4 regions of the Bacillus sp. NEAU-Y102 genome follow, and region 2 is predicted to be linked to each of the others. Evidence: riboswitches for the same ligand, from Rfam matches in the RefSeq annotation. Region 2 holds a riboswitch; each other region holds the start of a gene.
The links. A riboswitch is a leader RNA that binds a small molecule or an ion and turns the genes downstream of it on or off. The one in region 2 is predicted to bind lysine.

Region 1 (4,572 bases), on a different contig from region 2:
CACCGCTAAAGAAAGTTCGCTTCTCTGAGCGGGAAAGTGGTGTTTTGTCGCCAAATGATGGGAATTTACGCGAAATAAACATTAAAATAATTGCATCTGCAAATAAAAGTAATGTTTTGTACGTAAAGAGTTCTTTTATACTTGTCCCTAAATCAGCCATATTGTTTGTTTGGAATAAAACCGGGAAAGTAACGAAATCGTTATAGAACCCATAAAACATTGCGTTTCCAAATAAAATAAATGACAGTATAAAACTGATTCCAATTATAATTCGGTTTCGGTGCTTAGATGCAAGTAAAGCTAAGCCGAAAAATAAAAGTAACGCAGCTAGTGGATTAATAAAAAGCATGAATTCTTCAAAGAAATTATCAATTTTAATATCAAATGCTAGCTTGTACACAATATATGTTTTAATCCATAGTAAAACGACTGCAACGAGTGCAAATCGCAGTTTTGGAAACAGATGTTGTAGCATAATATACTCCTCTCCTAAAAAGCATGACAGTTCTTGTGAGTCAGTTTGCTTAACGACTCCTTTTATATATACGAACAGTCCTTTGTTATTATGATTATTATACTATGAGTATCATTATACGAAAATAAAAGGGGGTTGTGGGCTTTTTTATAATAATCGAGTAGAAAAAGATTGGTGGGAGACAATAAAACAGAATTTCTATGTATGATAATTATCGTACGTAGAAAGAATCGCGTGATATACGGAGGTTATAATGCGAAAATTATTATATTTTATAGCATGCAGTAGTGTTATACTTTTTACTTCACCGAGTGTGTCGGTAGCTCAATATGATGCACCTCTTATGGAAGATGCACTTTATTCTGTTTTATTTCCAAAAATAAATAAAGCAATTGAAAAACAATATGGAAGTTTGAAACCTTATCAATGTCCTAAAATTATTAGTTTAAAAAAAGTGTATAGCGGTACATATTTATTTCAAGCAAGTATTGAAGTGACAAAGTATGAACGTGTTGCTGGGAAAATTGCTCCACCATTTGAGAAGGTAACGATTACATTTAATAACGAAGAAGGCGAATGGGAAGTGACAAAGATTTCAGTAAAGCGCTTACCAAACGATACAAAATTAAACTGTAAAAAAACAATATAAAAAATTGTTTGACAAATAAAATGGTCCTTTGGTATTGTTAATAGCAACAATTAGATGTTTGAAAATTAAATAGACTTACCTCATCTACTCTCAAAGGTAGAGGCCGCGATAGGAAAGAGTAAGCTATGGGAGATTTAATGGAATCTGTGATCATAGGTTGAAAGGGACTATTGCCGAAATATAAGAATAACCATCTTATTCATATATTGGGACTACATTGAATAAATGTAGTACTGTCATAAGATTTATTTTATGGAGAGCTATTTGGAGATGTTGATGCGGTTTCTTATTTTGAGGAGATAACAACTCGTTTATTTTTTCAATATATATTTTTCCTAATAAGAAACGCGTGTGAACATTGTTCCGCGCGTTTTTTGTCTATCTAAAAGCGTGCTGCAATGAATAGAAGATTGGGGTTATGAGTTTTAGAGGAAATAAGGGAGGAATTTAAATGTATTTACACGGCACAAGCCGAATTAATGGGCAAGGACACTTAGAAATTGGAGGGTGCGATACGACGCAGCTAGCAAAGCAATACGGAACACCACTTTATGTATACGATGAAGAGTCTATTCGAGGAAAATGCCGAGCGTTTCATCGTGCTTTTAAAGAAAGTGGTTTCTCTTATCAAGTAGCATATGCAAGCAAGGCGTTCTTGTGCATGGAGATGTGCCGAGTAGCTCGTGAAGAGAATATGTCATTAGACGTTGTTTCTGGGGGAGAATTATATACTGCGCTCCAAGCAGGATTTCCAGCATCACGTATTCATTTTCATGGAAATAATAAAACAGAAGAAGAGATAGTGATGGCTCTTCAGGCGAATATTGGTTGTTTTGTCGTAGATAATTTCTTTGAATTAGAAGTTTTACACGATTTAGCGATGCAACATGGAAAATTTGTGAACATATTAATTCGTGTAACGCCTGGAGTAGAGGCGCACACACATGAATATATTACAACAGGCCAAGATGATTCGAAATTTGGATTTGGCGTTTCAAACGGTCAAGCGATGCAGGCAATTGGATTTGCTTTACAAAAATCAAATTATAATGTGCTAGGGATTCATTCACATATCGGATCGCAAATATTTGAAACAGCTGGTTTTGTTCGAGCAATTGAAGTTCTTCGCCAATTTTTAGAAGAAGTGAGAGAGCAAACAAACTATGTAGTAAAAGTATTAAATGTAGGCGGGGGATTTGGAATACGCTACACAGAGTCGGATACACCATTAACTCTTGAGACATATGTGCGAGCTGTAACAAGTGCAGTGAGAGAACAATTTACTGTATGTGAATATCCATTGCCAGAAATATGGATTGAACCAGGCCGTAGCATTGTAGGTGATGCTGGGACAACAATTTATACAGTTGGATCTGTGAAAGATATTCCTGGTATTCGGAAATATGTATCAGTCGATGGTGGAATGACAGATAATTTAAGACCTGCTTTATATAGTGCGCGTTATGAAGCAATGTTAGCGAATCGAGGGAATGATGAGAATGAGGAACTCGTTTCGATTGCTGGGAAATGCTGTGAGAGTGGAGATATGTTGATTTGGGATATTCATTTACCAAAAGTCGCTTCTGCTGATTTACTAGCAGTTTCCTGTACAGGAGCCTACGGGTATTCGATGGCGAATAATTACAATCGGATTCGAAGACCAGCCGTGGTCTTTGCAAAAGGCGGAACATCGCAAGTAGTTGTGGAACGCGAAACATATGAAAATATTATTGGGAACGATCGCATACGTATTAAAGAGCTTGTCTAAATAGAAAAAGGAGTTGTTCGGATGGGCAATTCCTTTTTTGTAAAATAAAATAATTAAAATATATCGGAAAACTAGGATTGAAAAAAATCAGAATTGTGATAAAATACAAATACAAAGCTTATCAAGAGAAGCGGAGGGAACTGGCCCGAAGAAGCTCGGCAACCTGCTTATAGAAAGCAAGGTGCTAAATCCAGCAAAATGGAATCCATTTTGAAAGATAAGGTAAAATATATTACCGAACAGTCTTTTCGAAATGGGAAAGATTTTTTTTATGAATAAAAAGGGGGGCTGTTCGCGTGAGTGTGCGGGAACATTTTGATGAAGTATCCGAGAAGATTGAAGCGATGCTTGCTGATATGAAATATGGTTCAATTACAATTGTTGTACAAGATGGAAAAGTAATTCAGTTAGAGAAAAGTGAAAAAGTACGTTTAAAGTGAAAAGCGCTGACTAGAAAAACTAGAGGCGGTTTTAACCTATTTTCATTAGGTTAAAACCGTCTTTTTGCTTTTACAGGGGGAAAAAACATGTTGACGTATGAAACGTGGGAAGAAAATGTTGTTTCATTTTCGGAAGAAGATGAAACAAAAGGCGCGTTATCAGTATTAAATTGGGCTTATGAAGAGTATAAAGATGAAATCGTCTATGCATGTAGCTTTGGGGTGGAAGGTATGGTATTGCTGCACCTTATAAACCAAGTAAATCCATCTGCTAAAGTTGTATTTTTAGATACAAATGTTCATTTTCAAGAAACGTATGAATTAATTCAAAGAGTGAGGGAACGATTTCCTTCATTGAATATTATAGAAAAACAGCCAGAACTTACACTTGATGAACAGGCGAAGTTGCATGGTGAAAAACTGTGGGAGAGCAATCCGAATCTTTGTTGTAAGATTAGAAAAATTTTACCTTTAGAAAAATCATTAGTCGTGGAAAAAGCATGGATATCGGGCTTAAGAAGGGAACAATCAGAAACACGTAAGCATACAAAGTTTATAAATCAAGATCATCGTTTTCAATCTATTAAAGTTTGTCCACTCATTCATTGGACGTGGAAAGAAGTTTGGCGATATGTATACAAACATAGCTTGCCGTATAACCCGTTGCATGATGTTGGCTATCCAAGTATTGGGTGTGAGAAATGTACTTTACCTGTAGGGGATGGTGGCGATTCAAGAGATGGTAGATGGGCTGGGAAAATGAAAACCGAATGTGGTCTTCATTATCAATAAGATGAATCTTGAAATAAAGCTAAGAGGGGATATAGAAAATGAGCACAGTAAACGAATTAGTAAACCGTATAGATGAGACATATGATGTATCACAAATTGAAAAAGAAATTAAATTAGACAATATTGCTTTAAGTGATTTAGAACTATTGGCGACAGGTGGATATAGCCCGCTTACTGGTTTTTTAGGGAAGGAAGATTATGATTCAGTCGTAGAAACGCTTCGTTTAGCAAATGGTAGTGTGTGGAGTATACCGATTACATTACCGGTAACAGAAGAAGTCGCAGAAAGCCTGAAGACTGGAGAGGAAGTAAAGCTTGTCAACAATGGAAATATATATGGTGTTATTCAAATAGAAGATATTTTCGTACCAGATAAAGAAAAAGAAGCGTTACTTGTATATAAAACAACGGATGAGGTTCATCCAGGAGTGAAAAAGTTATATGAACG
Region 2 (4,572 bases):
TGAATACGGGAACGAAGGTCCTCAATCATACGTGGTATAAAGGGTTTAGAGACCATCCGACGCAGGCGAGTATGATTAGGAGGATCTACCGTAAGCATATTCGGACTCTAGATTCTACAACATTTCAACTTACAGACAAGTTTTCTTGACATATACATTATTTTAGACAAGCCTTTTATAATGCATATAGGGTAAATTGTTAAATTTTGATTTTTTATATGTAAAATGATAATAAAGTTATTTAATTTCAAAAGTCCAAATAAGTATAACCCGATCTAAATTTAGATCGGGGTTAAAAATATAGTTGTTTAATCTTGATGTAAGAAACGTCACTAGATTGAAAAATATAACAAAAAAGTTATTGAAAAATGAATCTTTTCACTTGATATATATTTCTTCTGGAGCATTTATACATTTTCATAGTAACCAACCAGCTAATCAATATGATTCCTGCAAAAAGTAATAGTAAATTACTATACAAATGAGTGAAAGAATTAGCATTCATAGGTAGTAATTTTCGGTTTAGCAAATGTATCGATAATAATCCACCTACAATCGCAATCCCCATTCCTTTCGTTAGAAAGCCTGGGAAATTAAGCAAACTCATTCTAGTACCAGCAGCCTTTTGTTCCAAACTACTGAAACACTGATAGAGATAACTGTTTTGGTCATGAACTCACTGTTGTAATATGTCTAGTGTGTCTTCATGGTATGTTTCAAGAAAAGGCCGAATGGCATATTCAGCGTTATTCCTTTTCGTTATTTCATACATGGTGTTGAATGAGGTTTCAAAATCGTTCAGACCATATTTTTCAACGTATTTTGCGATAGGCATGTACATATATCCGTTTGTGAATGTGCCTACTTCTGTTGTATTTTCTGGTCCTAATGTTTTCAGTAATATATGTATTGCTACATTAAAATCTTTTTGTAAAGCATTGTGTAATTCATCTGCTATTACTTCAATACGTTGTTTTAACTCTAAATTTTCAACTTTATATGTTACAGAATCTACAAAGATTCTTTTAGAAAAATTAGGATCGTGTTTACAAATAGAATCAGCTATTTTCTCTGCTAATTCTTCATTAAATAAAAATTTTAACGGAACATATTTACCCATTTTTTCACCTCGGTGGTCAAATGAAAACAATTTTTATTTTTTAATCGACAATCCATAAACTAAAGTCTCACTCGGAGTCGTAATACTAAAACCTGTCGTCTTATAATCAAGTTTCACTGTATCACCAGTGTATTCTTTCGTGAATGAATCCATTTGTACGATAAGCTCTACATCTTCATATACAACATCATCTGCGTTATATGTATCCCAAATTAAATCGACATCAACGAAAATACTACAAGAGTTCGTCATTGTTCCTCTAATGCGAACGATCTTTTTATCTTCACGTTCTAATCTACGTATAGCTGCTTTTGCTTCATCAGTAATACGAATGTTCATTGTATCCCAACCTTTATTTATATTTCCTTTATTATTGCAAAAACAGGAGCAATAATAAAGGAAAGAGGTTTGCAACAAAAAACGAGCAAACAAATTTGTTTGCTCGTTTCACTTTATTTTAGTTCACATTTATCAAGTGGAATCACTTTTGTTTTTTTCGTAAATTTATAACCTAACCATAGTACTAAGAAGAGTGGTAAACCGATGTAAGAAACGAGTACACCGTTCCAATCAATTGCTTCACCCATAAATGCGCCGTAGTTTTGTCCTAAAATTACGATGATACAAAGTGTAAATGCGAAGATTGGACCGAATGGGAACCATTTTGCTCTATATGGTAAGTCTTTTAAATCTTTTCCTTGTGCGATATATGCTTTACGGAAACGGTAATGACTAATTGCAATTCCGACCCATGCGATAAAACCAGACATTCCAGATGCGTTTAATAACCAAATGTATACAACACCGTCACCGAATAAAGAAGCAATGAAAGCAATACTACCAACAATTGACGTTACGATTAATGCGTTAACAGGTACACCGCGGCTATCTAATTTACCAAGAAACTTTGGTGCTTTTCCTTGGCGAGCTAAATCCCAAAGCATACGAGTTGATGCATACATACCAGAGTTACCAGCAGATAGTACAGCAGTTAAAATAACAGCGTTCATAACAGAAGCAGCAAAGGCAACGCCCGCTTTTTCAAAAATAAGTGTAAACGGACTTACTGTTACATCACTTGCAGCAAGGCTTTCAGTTGTATAAGGAATTAGTAAACCGATAACGAGAATCGCAAGGATATAGAATAAAAGAATACGCCAAAAGATTGAACGAATTGCTTTTGGGATATTACGTTCTGGATCAGATGTTTCACCAGCAGCTACTCCTAATAATTCAGTTCCTTGGAAGGAGAAACCAGCTGCCATAAATACACCGATAATTGCCATGATACCGCCGTTAAATGGTGCATCTGCAACTGTGAAGTTTTTAAATCCAACAGTTTCGCCGCCCATAATTCCGAAAATCATCATGAAACCAACAATTAAAAAGATAATAATAGTAACTACTTTAATAAGTGCGAACCAATATTCAGATTCACCAAACCCTTTAACAGATAAATAGTTTAAAAGGAAAATAATAGCTAAACATAATCCACTCCAAATAAGAGAAGGAGTATCTGGGAACCAAAATTTCATAATTAATGTTACAGCTGCAAGTTCAGCAGCAATCGTAATTGCCCAGTTATACCAATAGTTCCATCCAAGTGCAAAGCCAAGTGATGGATCAACAAATTTTGTTGCATACGTACTAAAAGATCCAGTAACAGGCATGTAAGCTGCAAGTTCAGCTAAGCTTGTCATTAAAAAATAAACCATAATTCCAATTGCGGCGTATGCAATTAATGCGCCACCAGGTCCAGCTGTATGGATGACACCACCGCTGGCAAGAAATAGTCCGGTACCAATTGTACCACCGAGAGAAATCATCGTAAGGTGACGAGATTTTAATCCGCGTTTTAATTCACCTTGTCCTTGTGTAGTTTGCGTTTTAGAGGTAGATTGATTTGTTGCGCTATTCATGTTCAACACTCCTTTTCTTGTAGGTTAGGAAGGAGCGGGGGAGAAAAATACAAAAAACCGCCAAAGGAATTTGGCGGAACGTTTCACAAATAACCACCCCATCATACCCTTCCGTTAAGATAGCACCCCACGTTTACACGGTAATTTGTAAACGTGACAGTTCTGTTCCTTTCGGAGACAGCCCCAGCTCATATTTCCAGAGAAGAAATATAAACTTCGGCAACCTTTCCTTTCAAACGGAGTTGGTGACATTCTCTGTGTCTCGTCCGTTTTACTCATAAAAGTCGCAACCTCTACCTCATCGGATTGATGAGGATTTGATATATTGCTAAGATTTTTAATATATGGCAATTGTAATGACTTTCTGAATATATTGCAAGATATTTTGTTAGGAAAAGTCAAAAAATATCGGTTATTGTATAGGAAACGCTTGCAAAACTCCACCCGAACCTACTATTATGTAGCAATAAGCAAAGAAAAAATTGTTATACAAATGTTTCGCAAAAAATATTGAAAAACCCTCTAAATTAAAAGAAAATTCAGAAAAATATAATTCGACATTCATGATAAAGTCATATTATTTGTTATAATTAGAGTAACGTTTAAGTAAAAAGGGGAAATCAATATGAAATTAGAAACAGAAAGGCTCTATATAGTGCCGTGTACAGAAGAGAGGATTCAAATTGCTAACGAGCAAGGATACAATAGCGGTCCGCATATTGTAGGGCATGTAAAGAATGTAAAACAAGATGCAGCTATATTACCATGGGGCGCGTGGTATGTTCTTCGGAAAGAAGATGATAGCGTTTTAGGTGATATTGGGTTTAAAGGGAAACCAAACGAGAATCAAACAGTAGAAATTGGCTATGGATTTATTGAGAAATATTGGAATCAGGGCTATGCAACAGAAGCTGTAAGAGAACTAATCGATTGGGCTTTCAAAACAGGAGAGGTAGAAACAATAATTGCAGAGACAATCCTAGATAACTATAGTTCGATTCGTGTTTTAGAAAAGTTACATATGAAGAGAGTAAATGCTACAGAAACGATGATTAATTGGAAAATAGAAAAATAAAAAATACCGCTCGAAGTATATCGGGCGGTATTTTTATCGTTATGGTAGCATTTGTTTTTGATCATTCGGATATCCGGCTGTCGATGCGTTAGAACGCTTGGAATGATTGCGAACAGCAATGAAAATAGAAATAATAACGACAAGACCAACTGCCACGTAAGAAAGTGAAATAATAGTTGGATCCACTTTAAATGTAGTCAGCAGTGTACGTATATTCGTAAAGATAATAAGACCACCAACTAATACCCCAAGTAAATGTGCTGGAACGATACGAACTAACCATGCAGCAATTGGAGCTGCGACAATACCGCCAAGCATTAAGGCAAATACCCAAACCCAGCTTACTTGTTCCCAGCCAAGTGAGATGAAGAAACCAATTGTTGCAGCGAGTGAAACAGGAAATTCACTCGTATCTACAGATCCAATAACTTTTCTAGCTTCATTTCCTCTTGCTAGAA
Region 3 (4,572 bases), on a different contig from region 2:
ATAGAAACGCCGAATAATGAAAATGTGCAGCTGTGAGTAAAACAATGTCAGAGCTAAACTGCATAATTGAAAGTTTTGCTACTGAAGCAAAAAACCAAAAACCACCTAAAAACAAATAAATAAACGCACTATCTATGGCGGTCTCTTCTAACGGCTTCCATCCTCTTTCTAGCAATCTACTTACACCAAATAACGCAACAATTCCTGTATATACAAACCAAACTAGCGCAAATACATAGTGATTTGTGACGAAAGCTAGCATTGCACAAATTGCTGCAATTGGATATAAAAACGATACGAATTTATAAAATAATAAATACGATCCATCTCTTTTTCTTTTATCAATAATACAAAGTGACATTGGTATAAATAATAAAACAGATAATAATATAATTGCTTCAACAGGATTTATATTCGACCGCTCACATAATAGAAAAACAACATAACCAGCAAGCCCAAATATTATATTTTTCATATCGTTTATTTCCTTTCCACAAATGTTCCCTTATATGAAAAAAGCGAGCCAATTAACGGGTTTCGTACTTGTACATGAATTCGAAAACACTGTAGTGTTGCATCATAACTTTCAACAATTTTTGCTTCACCATACAAGAATTTTGGCAACGGAATTTTTCTTCCAAACATATAAAACCATTGTTTCTTTGAAGCAATATGCATTGCCCCTAACTCATCGATATGAAAATGTAGTGTAGAAACGAGTAAATGTGGTTCGCCAAAATAATCTACAATTTCATTTTCGTTTTCATCCAATTGCATAACTGCGTTAAAATATCTTTTCTTATTATGAAAATAAAAAGTACGGTTCCACCTTACTAATTCTTGTCCATATTCATCTCGCTCAGCTATGTTTTGTATCGTAAATGGAATTTCCTCTCCTCGTTCCGAGAAAAACATTCGAAACTTCGATGCAATTTTCAATATAAATTTCACGAAAAAAGAGCCACCGTAAATTTCATCCATCTTTCCTTCCCCTGTAAAACTATTCTCTTCTGTAATGGCATAACGCTTCTGCAATTCAGGATGAAGATTTTTATAGGTATCCCCTAATAATCGTTCATACATATTAGCCATACACTTATCCCTTTCTCGCCCTCTTGCAATTTTTCGCGCTTGGTAAATCGAAACTATTTATATAACCGACAATTGATAACCCCATTAGAAGAACATTTAATGTAATCGGATTAAACGCCCCTGTAAAGCTTGCAATATTCGTAAATCCTGCCGCTAACGTTAAAACTAGTAATACAATAATATGCAATATAAATAATTTTCGTTTTGTTATTGGCAACAGCCATACGACACCGAAAATTATTTCTAACACCCCAATTATTTTAAGTATATATACACTACTTTCATTTGAACCAATTAATACAGAAAGCATCTTTACTTCTTCTGAATGAGTAAACAGTAGTTTCGGCACTATCCCTTGATATATCCATACAAAAGCAAATAAAAAGCATACGAGCCAATACGTCATTGTTCTTCTAATTAGTAACCTAGGATGAAGCCCCTTTTCTAACCATAATTTTAAGGCATCAAAACTCCAAGCTGTCGCCCAACCTAATAACGGACGAAAAATATAGGAATCTATTACCTTTCCTATACGACCAAATCTTGTATCATAATCATATTGTGTCTCAAAATGGATGTATTCTTTATTCGGCGTATACTTCCAATAACCACGTCCTATTTGAATAAGAGATAATGTATTATCCGTCCAAAATTTTAATGAGGAAATTCTTTCACCAGTTTCTTTTCTTATTTCACCTATTGATTCCCCTTCTCCAGCTATTTCAAGCCCAAATCCAATCTTTGTTTTATACAAAAACTTCTGTGGTTCTCCTTCTTTTTTCTCTAAATACGAAATTTCAGTAAAGCGAGCATCCCACTCTGTATGTATATCTGGTTCTTGCGTATATCTCCATAATTTTTCCATCGTCGTGTTCATTTTTGTCGCAACATAAATAGGCTGTTTCCTTTTCATTCTCCCACCTCCTATGCACTATAAGTTTAATGTACATGCAATGAATTTATTTTGCTACATTTTTCACAAACTTTTCTGTAAAAAGAAAGAATTTTTAAAATATATGTAAAACACTTGATTCCCCGAAAAATTTAAATTATTATAAAACAAATGTTACCAATAACTTCATAAATCAAACACTCTCGCCTAAAACGTGAGATAGAGGTTGCGATACTTATGAGTATTCTAATGGAGACACAGAGATGTCTATGAACTTAGATGAAAGGAAGTATTGCCGAAATTGATAAATTTCTCTGCATTTATCAATTGGGGCTGTTTTCGAATAGAAACAGAACTGTCATATGTACAGACGTGTACGTATGAAGAGCTATCTACAAAAAAGAGATATCATTTTTTATGATATTCCTTTTTTGGCGGTTTTTTTATTAGCTCCGTTTTCTGTTTCCCTTTTCCTGTAACAGCACCATCCTCACTTATTTGAGATGGTGTTTTTTGTTTGTCTTTCTGGTAACTACAGGAGTATTGGGATTTATATATTTCCTAATCTATTCTTAAAAATAGACGAAAGAAGGAATTTGCAATGGAAACAATTGTTCAAAAATTTGGTGGCACTTCTGTCGGAAGCGTCGAACGCATTCAACATGTAGCAAATTTAATTATTGAAGAATATGAACGAGGTCATAGCGTTGTCTCTGTCGTTTCAGCAATGGGAAAAAGTACGGATCAACTTGTCGCACTCGCTAACGCTATTACAGAAAATCCAAGTAAACGTGAAATGGATATGCTTCTATCTACAGGAGAACAAGTAACTATTTCATTATTAACAATGGCACTGCAAGCAAAAGGCTATCATGCAATTTCATTAACAGGATGGCAAGCTGGTATTACGACAGAATCTGTACATAGTAGTGCACGGATTACTGACATTCATACAGATCGTATTCAATCTTATCTTGCTGAAGGCACGATTGTTATCGTAGCTGGTTTCCAAGGTATAAGTGTAGAAAATGAAATTACAACGCTTGGCCGTGGTGGTTCTGATACGACTGCTGTCGCACTAGCCGCTGCACTTAAAGCAAAAAAATGTGATATTTATACGGATGTGACAGGCGTATATACGACGGACCCACGAGTTGTAAAAGATGCTTACAAATTAGATGAAATTTCTTATGACGAAATGTTAGAGCTTGCTAATCTCGGTGCTGGCGTATTACACCCGCGCGCTGTTGAGTTTGCTAAAAATCATAACGTAGTTTTAGAAGTTCGCTCAAGTATGGAACAAGAAAACGGAACAATTGTAAAAGGAGAATGTAACATGGAACAACAATCAATCGTTAAAGGTATTGCATTTGAGGATAACATTACACGTGTCACAATTAAAGGACTAGAACAAGGCTCGCTTTCAACAGTTTTCTCTACATTAGCAGCAGCACACATTAATGTAGATATCATCATTCAAAGTATTACAAATGAAGGAACTGTACATCTCTCCTTCTCCATTCACTCGAATGATTTAAGAGAAACTTTAAAAGTTTTGGAACAAAATCAAGAAACTCTTCACTACGAATCTGTAGAACATGAAAATCACTTAGCAAAAGTATCAATCGTAGGATCTGGCATGGTATCTAACCCTGGTGTCGCTGCAAATATGTTCACTACTTTAAAAGAAGAAAATATTCATATTAAAATGGTAAGTACATCAGAAATTAAAGTGTCTGTCGTTATTGACCGCCTTCATTTAGTAACAGGTGTTGAGGCGTTGCATCAATCATTTATGGCGAAAATTGAGCCTTTAGTGCAAATGAGCTAATTTGATATTTTCAGTAACGCTTATAAAAAAATCATATTAATCTACTTCCTTCCTATTAAATAAAATGCTGTTCGTTAACAAGATGCTATATGACATATAAAAAAACACCTTGTCACCTTTTCATATACTATGACAAGGTGTTTTTGACTGAAAGGAATTTGTAACTACTTAGTAGTATAATTATGAGGATGATTAAATAATAAACTTTTATACATAAGGAGATAAGACTATGGCAAAAAACAAATTACTACGAATGGACAATGTCAGCATCGTTGTAGAATCCCTTGATAACGCAATCTCTTTCTTCGAGGAGATTGGCTTGAACCTCGAAGGGCGAGCCACTGTCGAAGGTGAATGGGCTGGTCGCGTAACTGGACTCGGCTCTCAGTGCGTAGAGATTGCTATGATGGTCACTCCAGATGGCCACAGCCGAATTGAACTTTCGCGATTTCTCACCCCACCTACTATATCAGATCACCGAAATACTCCTGTAAACGCCCTCGGTTATCTACGCGTCATGTTCACCGTTGAAGACATTGACGAAATGGTATCCAGACTCACTAAGCATGGTGCAGAGCTCGTTGGCGAAGTAGTTCAATACGAGAACTCGTATCGTCTCTGCTACATTCGTGGAGTCGAAGGAATTTTAATCGGTTTAGCGGAAGAACTCGGTAATAAATAAGCAAGTGACGTTTTATAAAAAAGAGGGAATAGCTCTATATTTAAGCTATTCCCTCACTTCTATTAAAACAGATGA
Region 4 (4,572 bases), on a different contig from region 2:
AAAGGCTATAAAGATGCGAAGAAAGAAGTTGTTCGTACAGCTGACTTCATTCGTTACACGATCGAAGAAGCTTTACATATGCACGGAGAAAGCATGATGGGCGATAGCTTCCCTGGCGGAACGAAATCGAAACTTGCGATCATCCAACGCGCACCACTTGGTGTTGTATTAGCAATCGCACCATTTAACTACCCAGTAAACTTATCTGCTGCAAAACTTGCACCAGCATTAATTATGGGTAATGCTGTTATTTTCAAACCAGCAACTCAAGGTGCAATTAGTGGTATTAAAATGGTTGAAGCACTTCATAAAGCTGGCCTTCCAAAAGGTCTTGTAAACGTAGCTACAGGACGCGGTTCTGTCATTGGTGACTACTTAGTAGAACACGAAGGCATCAATATGGTATCGTTCACAGGCGGTACGAACACAGGTAAACATTTAGCGAAAAAAGCTTCAATGATTCCACTTGTATTAGAACTTGGTGGTAAAGATCCTGGTATCGTTCGTGAAGATGCTGACTTACAAGATGCTGCAAACCATATCGTAAGCGGTGCATTCTCTTACTCTGGTCAACGTTGTACAGCTATTAAACGTGTACTTGTACACGAAAACGTAGCCGACGAGCTTGTTAGCTTATTAAAAGCGCAAGTAGCTGAACTATCAGTTGGATCTCCAGAACAAGACAGCACAATCGTTCCATTAATCGACGACAAGTCTGCTGACTTCGTTCAAGGCTTAGTTGACGATGCTGTTGAAAAAGGTGCTACAATCGTTATCGGTAACAAACGTGAGCGTAACTTAATTTACCCAACATTAATCGACCACGTAACAGAAGAAATGAAAGTTGCTTGGGAAGAGCCATTCGGCCCAATCCTTCCAATCATCCGTGTTTCTTCAGATGAGCAAGCAATTGAGATTGCTAACAAATCAGAGTTCGGTCTGCAAGCAAGTGTCTTCACAAAAGACATTAACAAAGCATTTGCAATTGCTAACAAAATCGAAACTGGTTCTGTTCAAATTAACGGACGCACAGAGCGCGGCCCTGACCACTTCCCATTCATTGGTGTAAAAGGTTCAGGTATGGGCGCACAAGGTATTCGTAAGAGCCTTGAGTCTATGACACGTGAAAAAGTAACAGTATTAAACTTAGTTTAATTTTATATGTAGAAGCTGATCTAGTTTAGATCGGCTTCTTTTTATATCAAATAATTATTCATTCCTAATCACAAACTCTTCTCTATAATCTGATTATTACTATATCCATTGACGTATAAAAATTCATTTGTTACTCTTAAAGACGTTAATTTAATATTTAAATCCTCATTCGTATCTCGGTGAGGTAGAGGTTGCAATCATTAAGAGTATCATTTCAGGAGATGTAGTGGCATTGATGAAGGAATGAGAAAGGAATGGTTGCCGAAGTAAGTCGTGTCCACCATGCACGCTTGCTGGGTCTGCATTTAATAAGTGCAGAACTGTCACAAACGTTTCGTTTGTGGAGAGCTATCGAGAGGTATGTCGTGGGTTTCTTATAAGATAGAAAGCATGTAGCGGCAGATTACGTGCTTTTTTTGTTTTGTTTGGGACTTCTCTTCCTGACTCAGGAAGACATACATATCTCCTCGCTTGACTTGGTTATACTAACTTTGGAGGTATTTTTCTATGCAACAAAAAAAATGGGGCTTTTGGGTACTAACAGCTTTCGTTGTCGGTAACATGGTTGGCGCTGGTATTTTCATGGTGCCAAGTACGTTGGCAAAAACAGCAAGCCCACTCGGTGTCACTTTAGCTTGGTTAACTACAGGGTTTGGTGTTTTAATGCTAGCTCTTGTTTTCGGTAATTTAGCAATTCGTCGTCCTGATTTAACGACAGGGCCACAAAGTCATGCATATGCTTTATTCTCAACACCAAAAAAGAAAAAAATGGCTGGTTTCAGTATGGTATGGGGATATTGGGTTGCAAACTGGGCAAGTAACGTTGCCATCATTACATCATTTGCGGGATATTTATCACTCTTCTTCCCAATTATGAAAGATACGCGACTACTATTTTCAATCGGCTCGTTTAACGTAGAAGTCGGAAAACTAATTACATTTACGATTTGTTCCATCTTACTTTGGGGAACTCATATTATATTAACGAACGGTGTAAGCGGAGCTGGAAAACTAAACTTCTTAGCAACAACAACGAAAGTAACTGGATTCCTTTTATTCATCGTCGTTACGTTATTTGCATTCGAAGCTTCTAAGTTTGGACAATGGTACACACCGATGATTGATAAATCAGGTGCATCACACGGTCTTCTTTCACAAGTAAATTTAGCTGCTCTTACAACGCTTTGGGCGTTTATCGGAATTGAATCAGCCGTTCTTTTATCAAACCGTGCTGTTTCTCCAAAAACGGTAAAACGTGCAACAGTTGCGGGATTACTTATTACAGTTGCGATTTACTTAGGAATTACAATTTTAACAATGGGTGTACTTCACGTTGATAAATTACAAACTTCTGAACGTCCATTAGCAGATGCACTAAACGCTGCAATGGGTCATGGCGGCGGGAAACTTATGGCATTACTTGCTCTTACTTCCCTGTTCGGTTCTATCTTAGGCTGGATTTTATTAAGCTCAGAAGTACCTTATCAAGCAGCAAAAGAAGGTTTCTTCCCTTCCTTCTTCACGAAAACAAATAAAAAAGGAAGTCCAATTTACTCATTACGATTAACAAACATTATGTCGCAAGTATTCCTATTCTCAACATTATCAGGAACTATTGCGGAAGCTTATACATTCGTTATTACCGTATCAACACTGGCCTACCTCATTCCATATCTCGTTTCACCAATCTTCCAGTTAAAACTAGTCGCAACTGGTGAAACATATAAAAATGAAATGCGGGCAAGAATTACAGATGGTATAGTCGCAGTGATCGCACTTTGCTACGCACTATGGGTTATTAAAACCGGCGCATCCGATATAAAAACGTTCCTTCTCGGAATTGGTTTATTCGTAATTGGATTTGCTTTCTATCCATTAATGAATCGTGATCAGAAAAAAAATAACGAAAAGAAAAACGGGCAAGTTGCATAACGCAATTTGCTCGTTTTTTCTTTTGTAAAACATATATAATAGAACAAAGAGGTGAAAACATGTCAATCGAATCGCTATGGAGCAGTCGCTTCCAACAACATATTCAAAATATCATTACATACTTTGCACGTATGATTAACGGTTTACTATATAGCTTTATCTTTATTTCATGCGTTGGTGCATATTATTATGCTCAGTTTCTAAAAGCATCTCCTTCTAAAGGAATATCTTTAATAATTATAACGATTGTACTTACGTTCATTATAACGAGATGCCCTATCCGTACATTTATTCAAAAACCTGATGCTGTCTATTTGCTTGCATTAGAAGAGAAACTAACATCCTATTTCAAAAAATCTCTTCTATATAATTACATCATTCAGCTTTTCCCATTATTATTTACGTTCCTTATTCTCGTACCACTTGCTATGCAATCATTACAATTAACTGTACCTTTTTTATGTACAATCTTTATCGTGTTAATGATTACGAAAGCCTGGAACATGTACATACATTGGATGTGGCGTGATAGTCACGAAAAAAATATATGGCTGATCATTCGTATTACTTGTAACGCCCTAATCATTTACATGCTGTTTTATTCCGCAAATGTTCTCATATTGGGCGGACTACTCTTACTACTTGCTTTCCTACTTCTATATACGAAAAAACAGCCTACAAAACGAATACCGTGGGATTACATAATCGAGCAAGAAGAAAAAATGAACGTTCGTTTTTATCAATTTGCTAGCATTTTCACAGATGTTCCGCAACTGAATAAACAAGTAAATAAAAGAAAATGGCTTACAAATTGGATTGAACCTTTATTACATAAAAAACGAGCAACTTTCTTCTACTTACATACACTAGCATTTTTACGTGGAAATGATTATTTCGGTATATATATTCGCTTAGGATTGATCGGTGCTTTCGCCTTATATTTCATACCAAATATATACGTAAAAGGTGCTATCACTTACATCGTTCTATATATGATCTCTATGCAGCTTCGTTCACTATGGAAATATTTTTCGGGAAATATTATTGCAGCATTATATCCAATCCATACTGAAGAAAGAATGAAACAATTTCTTAGCTTAATCTTTATATTGCTAAGTATTCAACTCATTGTATTTTCGAGTGTTATACTCATTGCTACAGGTCAATTTTTACATAGCCTTATCATTATGATTGTCGGGTTACTCTGGATCAAATTTATTATTGTACCAAAAACGAAGCAACGCGTTTCTTCGTTTTAACGAAAAGAAATCTCTTAAACGCCAAGGAGAAAATAAATTATCCTTGGCTTTTTTATTTTGCTTCCTCAAACAAGAATCACTGAAACAACCGATATTTTATGATTTTTACATACAAAAACGATAATACATGTTTACGACCTAATAAAAAGGGTATCTATTAATTAACAGAGTAAAGGAGGGGCCTATATTGTGAATAAAAAAACGGAACAATTGAAGCATCACGTTA

Region 1: linked by a shared signal. The riboswitch ahead of lysA (diaminopimelate decarboxylase) and the one ahead of ACYFX0_RS24565 (amino acid permease) in region 2 are both predicted to bind lysine.
Region 3: linked by a shared signal. The riboswitch ahead of ACYFX0_RS14885 (aspartate kinase) and the one ahead of ACYFX0_RS24565 (amino acid permease) in region 2 are both predicted to bind lysine.
Region 4: linked by a shared signal. The riboswitch ahead of ACYFX0_RS27355 (amino acid permease) and the one ahead of ACYFX0_RS24565 (amino acid permease) in region 2 are both predicted to bind lysine.

Annotation. Positions count from the first base shown of each region.
Region 1 is NZ_JBTWFK010000002.1:129,525-134,096, reverse strand. Features, by position in the region: gene ACYFX0_RS07085 (LTA synthase family protein) at 1-475, opposite strand, end outside; gene ACYFX0_RS07080 (DUF3888 domain-containing protein) at 729-1,124, shown strand; lysine riboswitch at 1,214-1,395, shown strand; gene lysA (diaminopimelate decarboxylase) at 1,576-2,892, shown strand; SAM riboswitch class I at 3,008-3,116, shown strand; gene ACYFX0_RS07070 (YezD family protein) at 3,189-3,332, shown strand; gene ACYFX0_RS07065 (phosphoadenylyl-sulfate reductase) at 3,420-4,124, shown strand; gene sat (sulfate adenylyltransferase) at 4,163-4,572, shown strand, end outside.
Region 2 is NZ_JBTWFK010000011.1:154,711-159,282, reverse strand. Features, by position in the region: partial or broken gene ACYFX0_RS24585 (cytochrome P450) at 1-104, opposite strand, end outside; partial or broken gene ACYFX0_RS24580 (tetracycline resistance MFS efflux pump) at 359-669, opposite strand; partial or broken gene ACYFX0_RS24575 (hypothetical protein) at 680-1,120, opposite strand; gene ACYFX0_RS24570 (iron-sulfur cluster biosynthesis family protein) at 1,154-1,459, opposite strand; gene ACYFX0_RS24565 (amino acid permease) at 1,573-3,039, opposite strand; lysine riboswitch at 3,152-3,343, opposite strand; gene ACYFX0_RS24560 (GNAT family N-acetyltransferase) at 3,665-4,114, shown strand; gene ACYFX0_RS24555 (sulfite exporter TauE/SafE family protein) at 4,154-4,572, opposite strand, start outside.
Region 3 is NZ_JBTWFK010000005.1:173,937-178,508, forward strand. Features, by position in the region: gene ACYFX0_RS14870 (YndJ family protein) at 1-475, opposite strand, end outside; gene ACYFX0_RS14875 (DUF4166 domain-containing protein) at 481-1,092, opposite strand; gene ACYFX0_RS14880 (DoxX-like family protein) at 1,097-2,005, opposite strand; lysine riboswitch at 2,197-2,383, shown strand; gene ACYFX0_RS14885 (aspartate kinase) at 2,586-3,815, shown strand; gene ACYFX0_RS14890 (VOC family protein) at 4,045-4,497, shown strand; gene asnA (aspartate--ammonia ligase) at 4,560-4,572, opposite strand, start outside.
Region 4 is NZ_JBTWFK010000014.1:95,576-100,147, reverse strand. Features, by position in the region: gene gapN (NADP-dependent glyceraldehyde-3-phosphate dehydrogenase) at 1-1,155, shown strand, start outside; lysine riboswitch at 1,333-1,514, shown strand; gene ACYFX0_RS27355 (amino acid permease) at 1,663-3,087, shown strand; gene ACYFX0_RS27350 (ABC transporter permease) at 3,147-4,346, shown strand; gene ACYFX0_RS27345 (catalase) at 4,536-4,572, shown strand, end outside.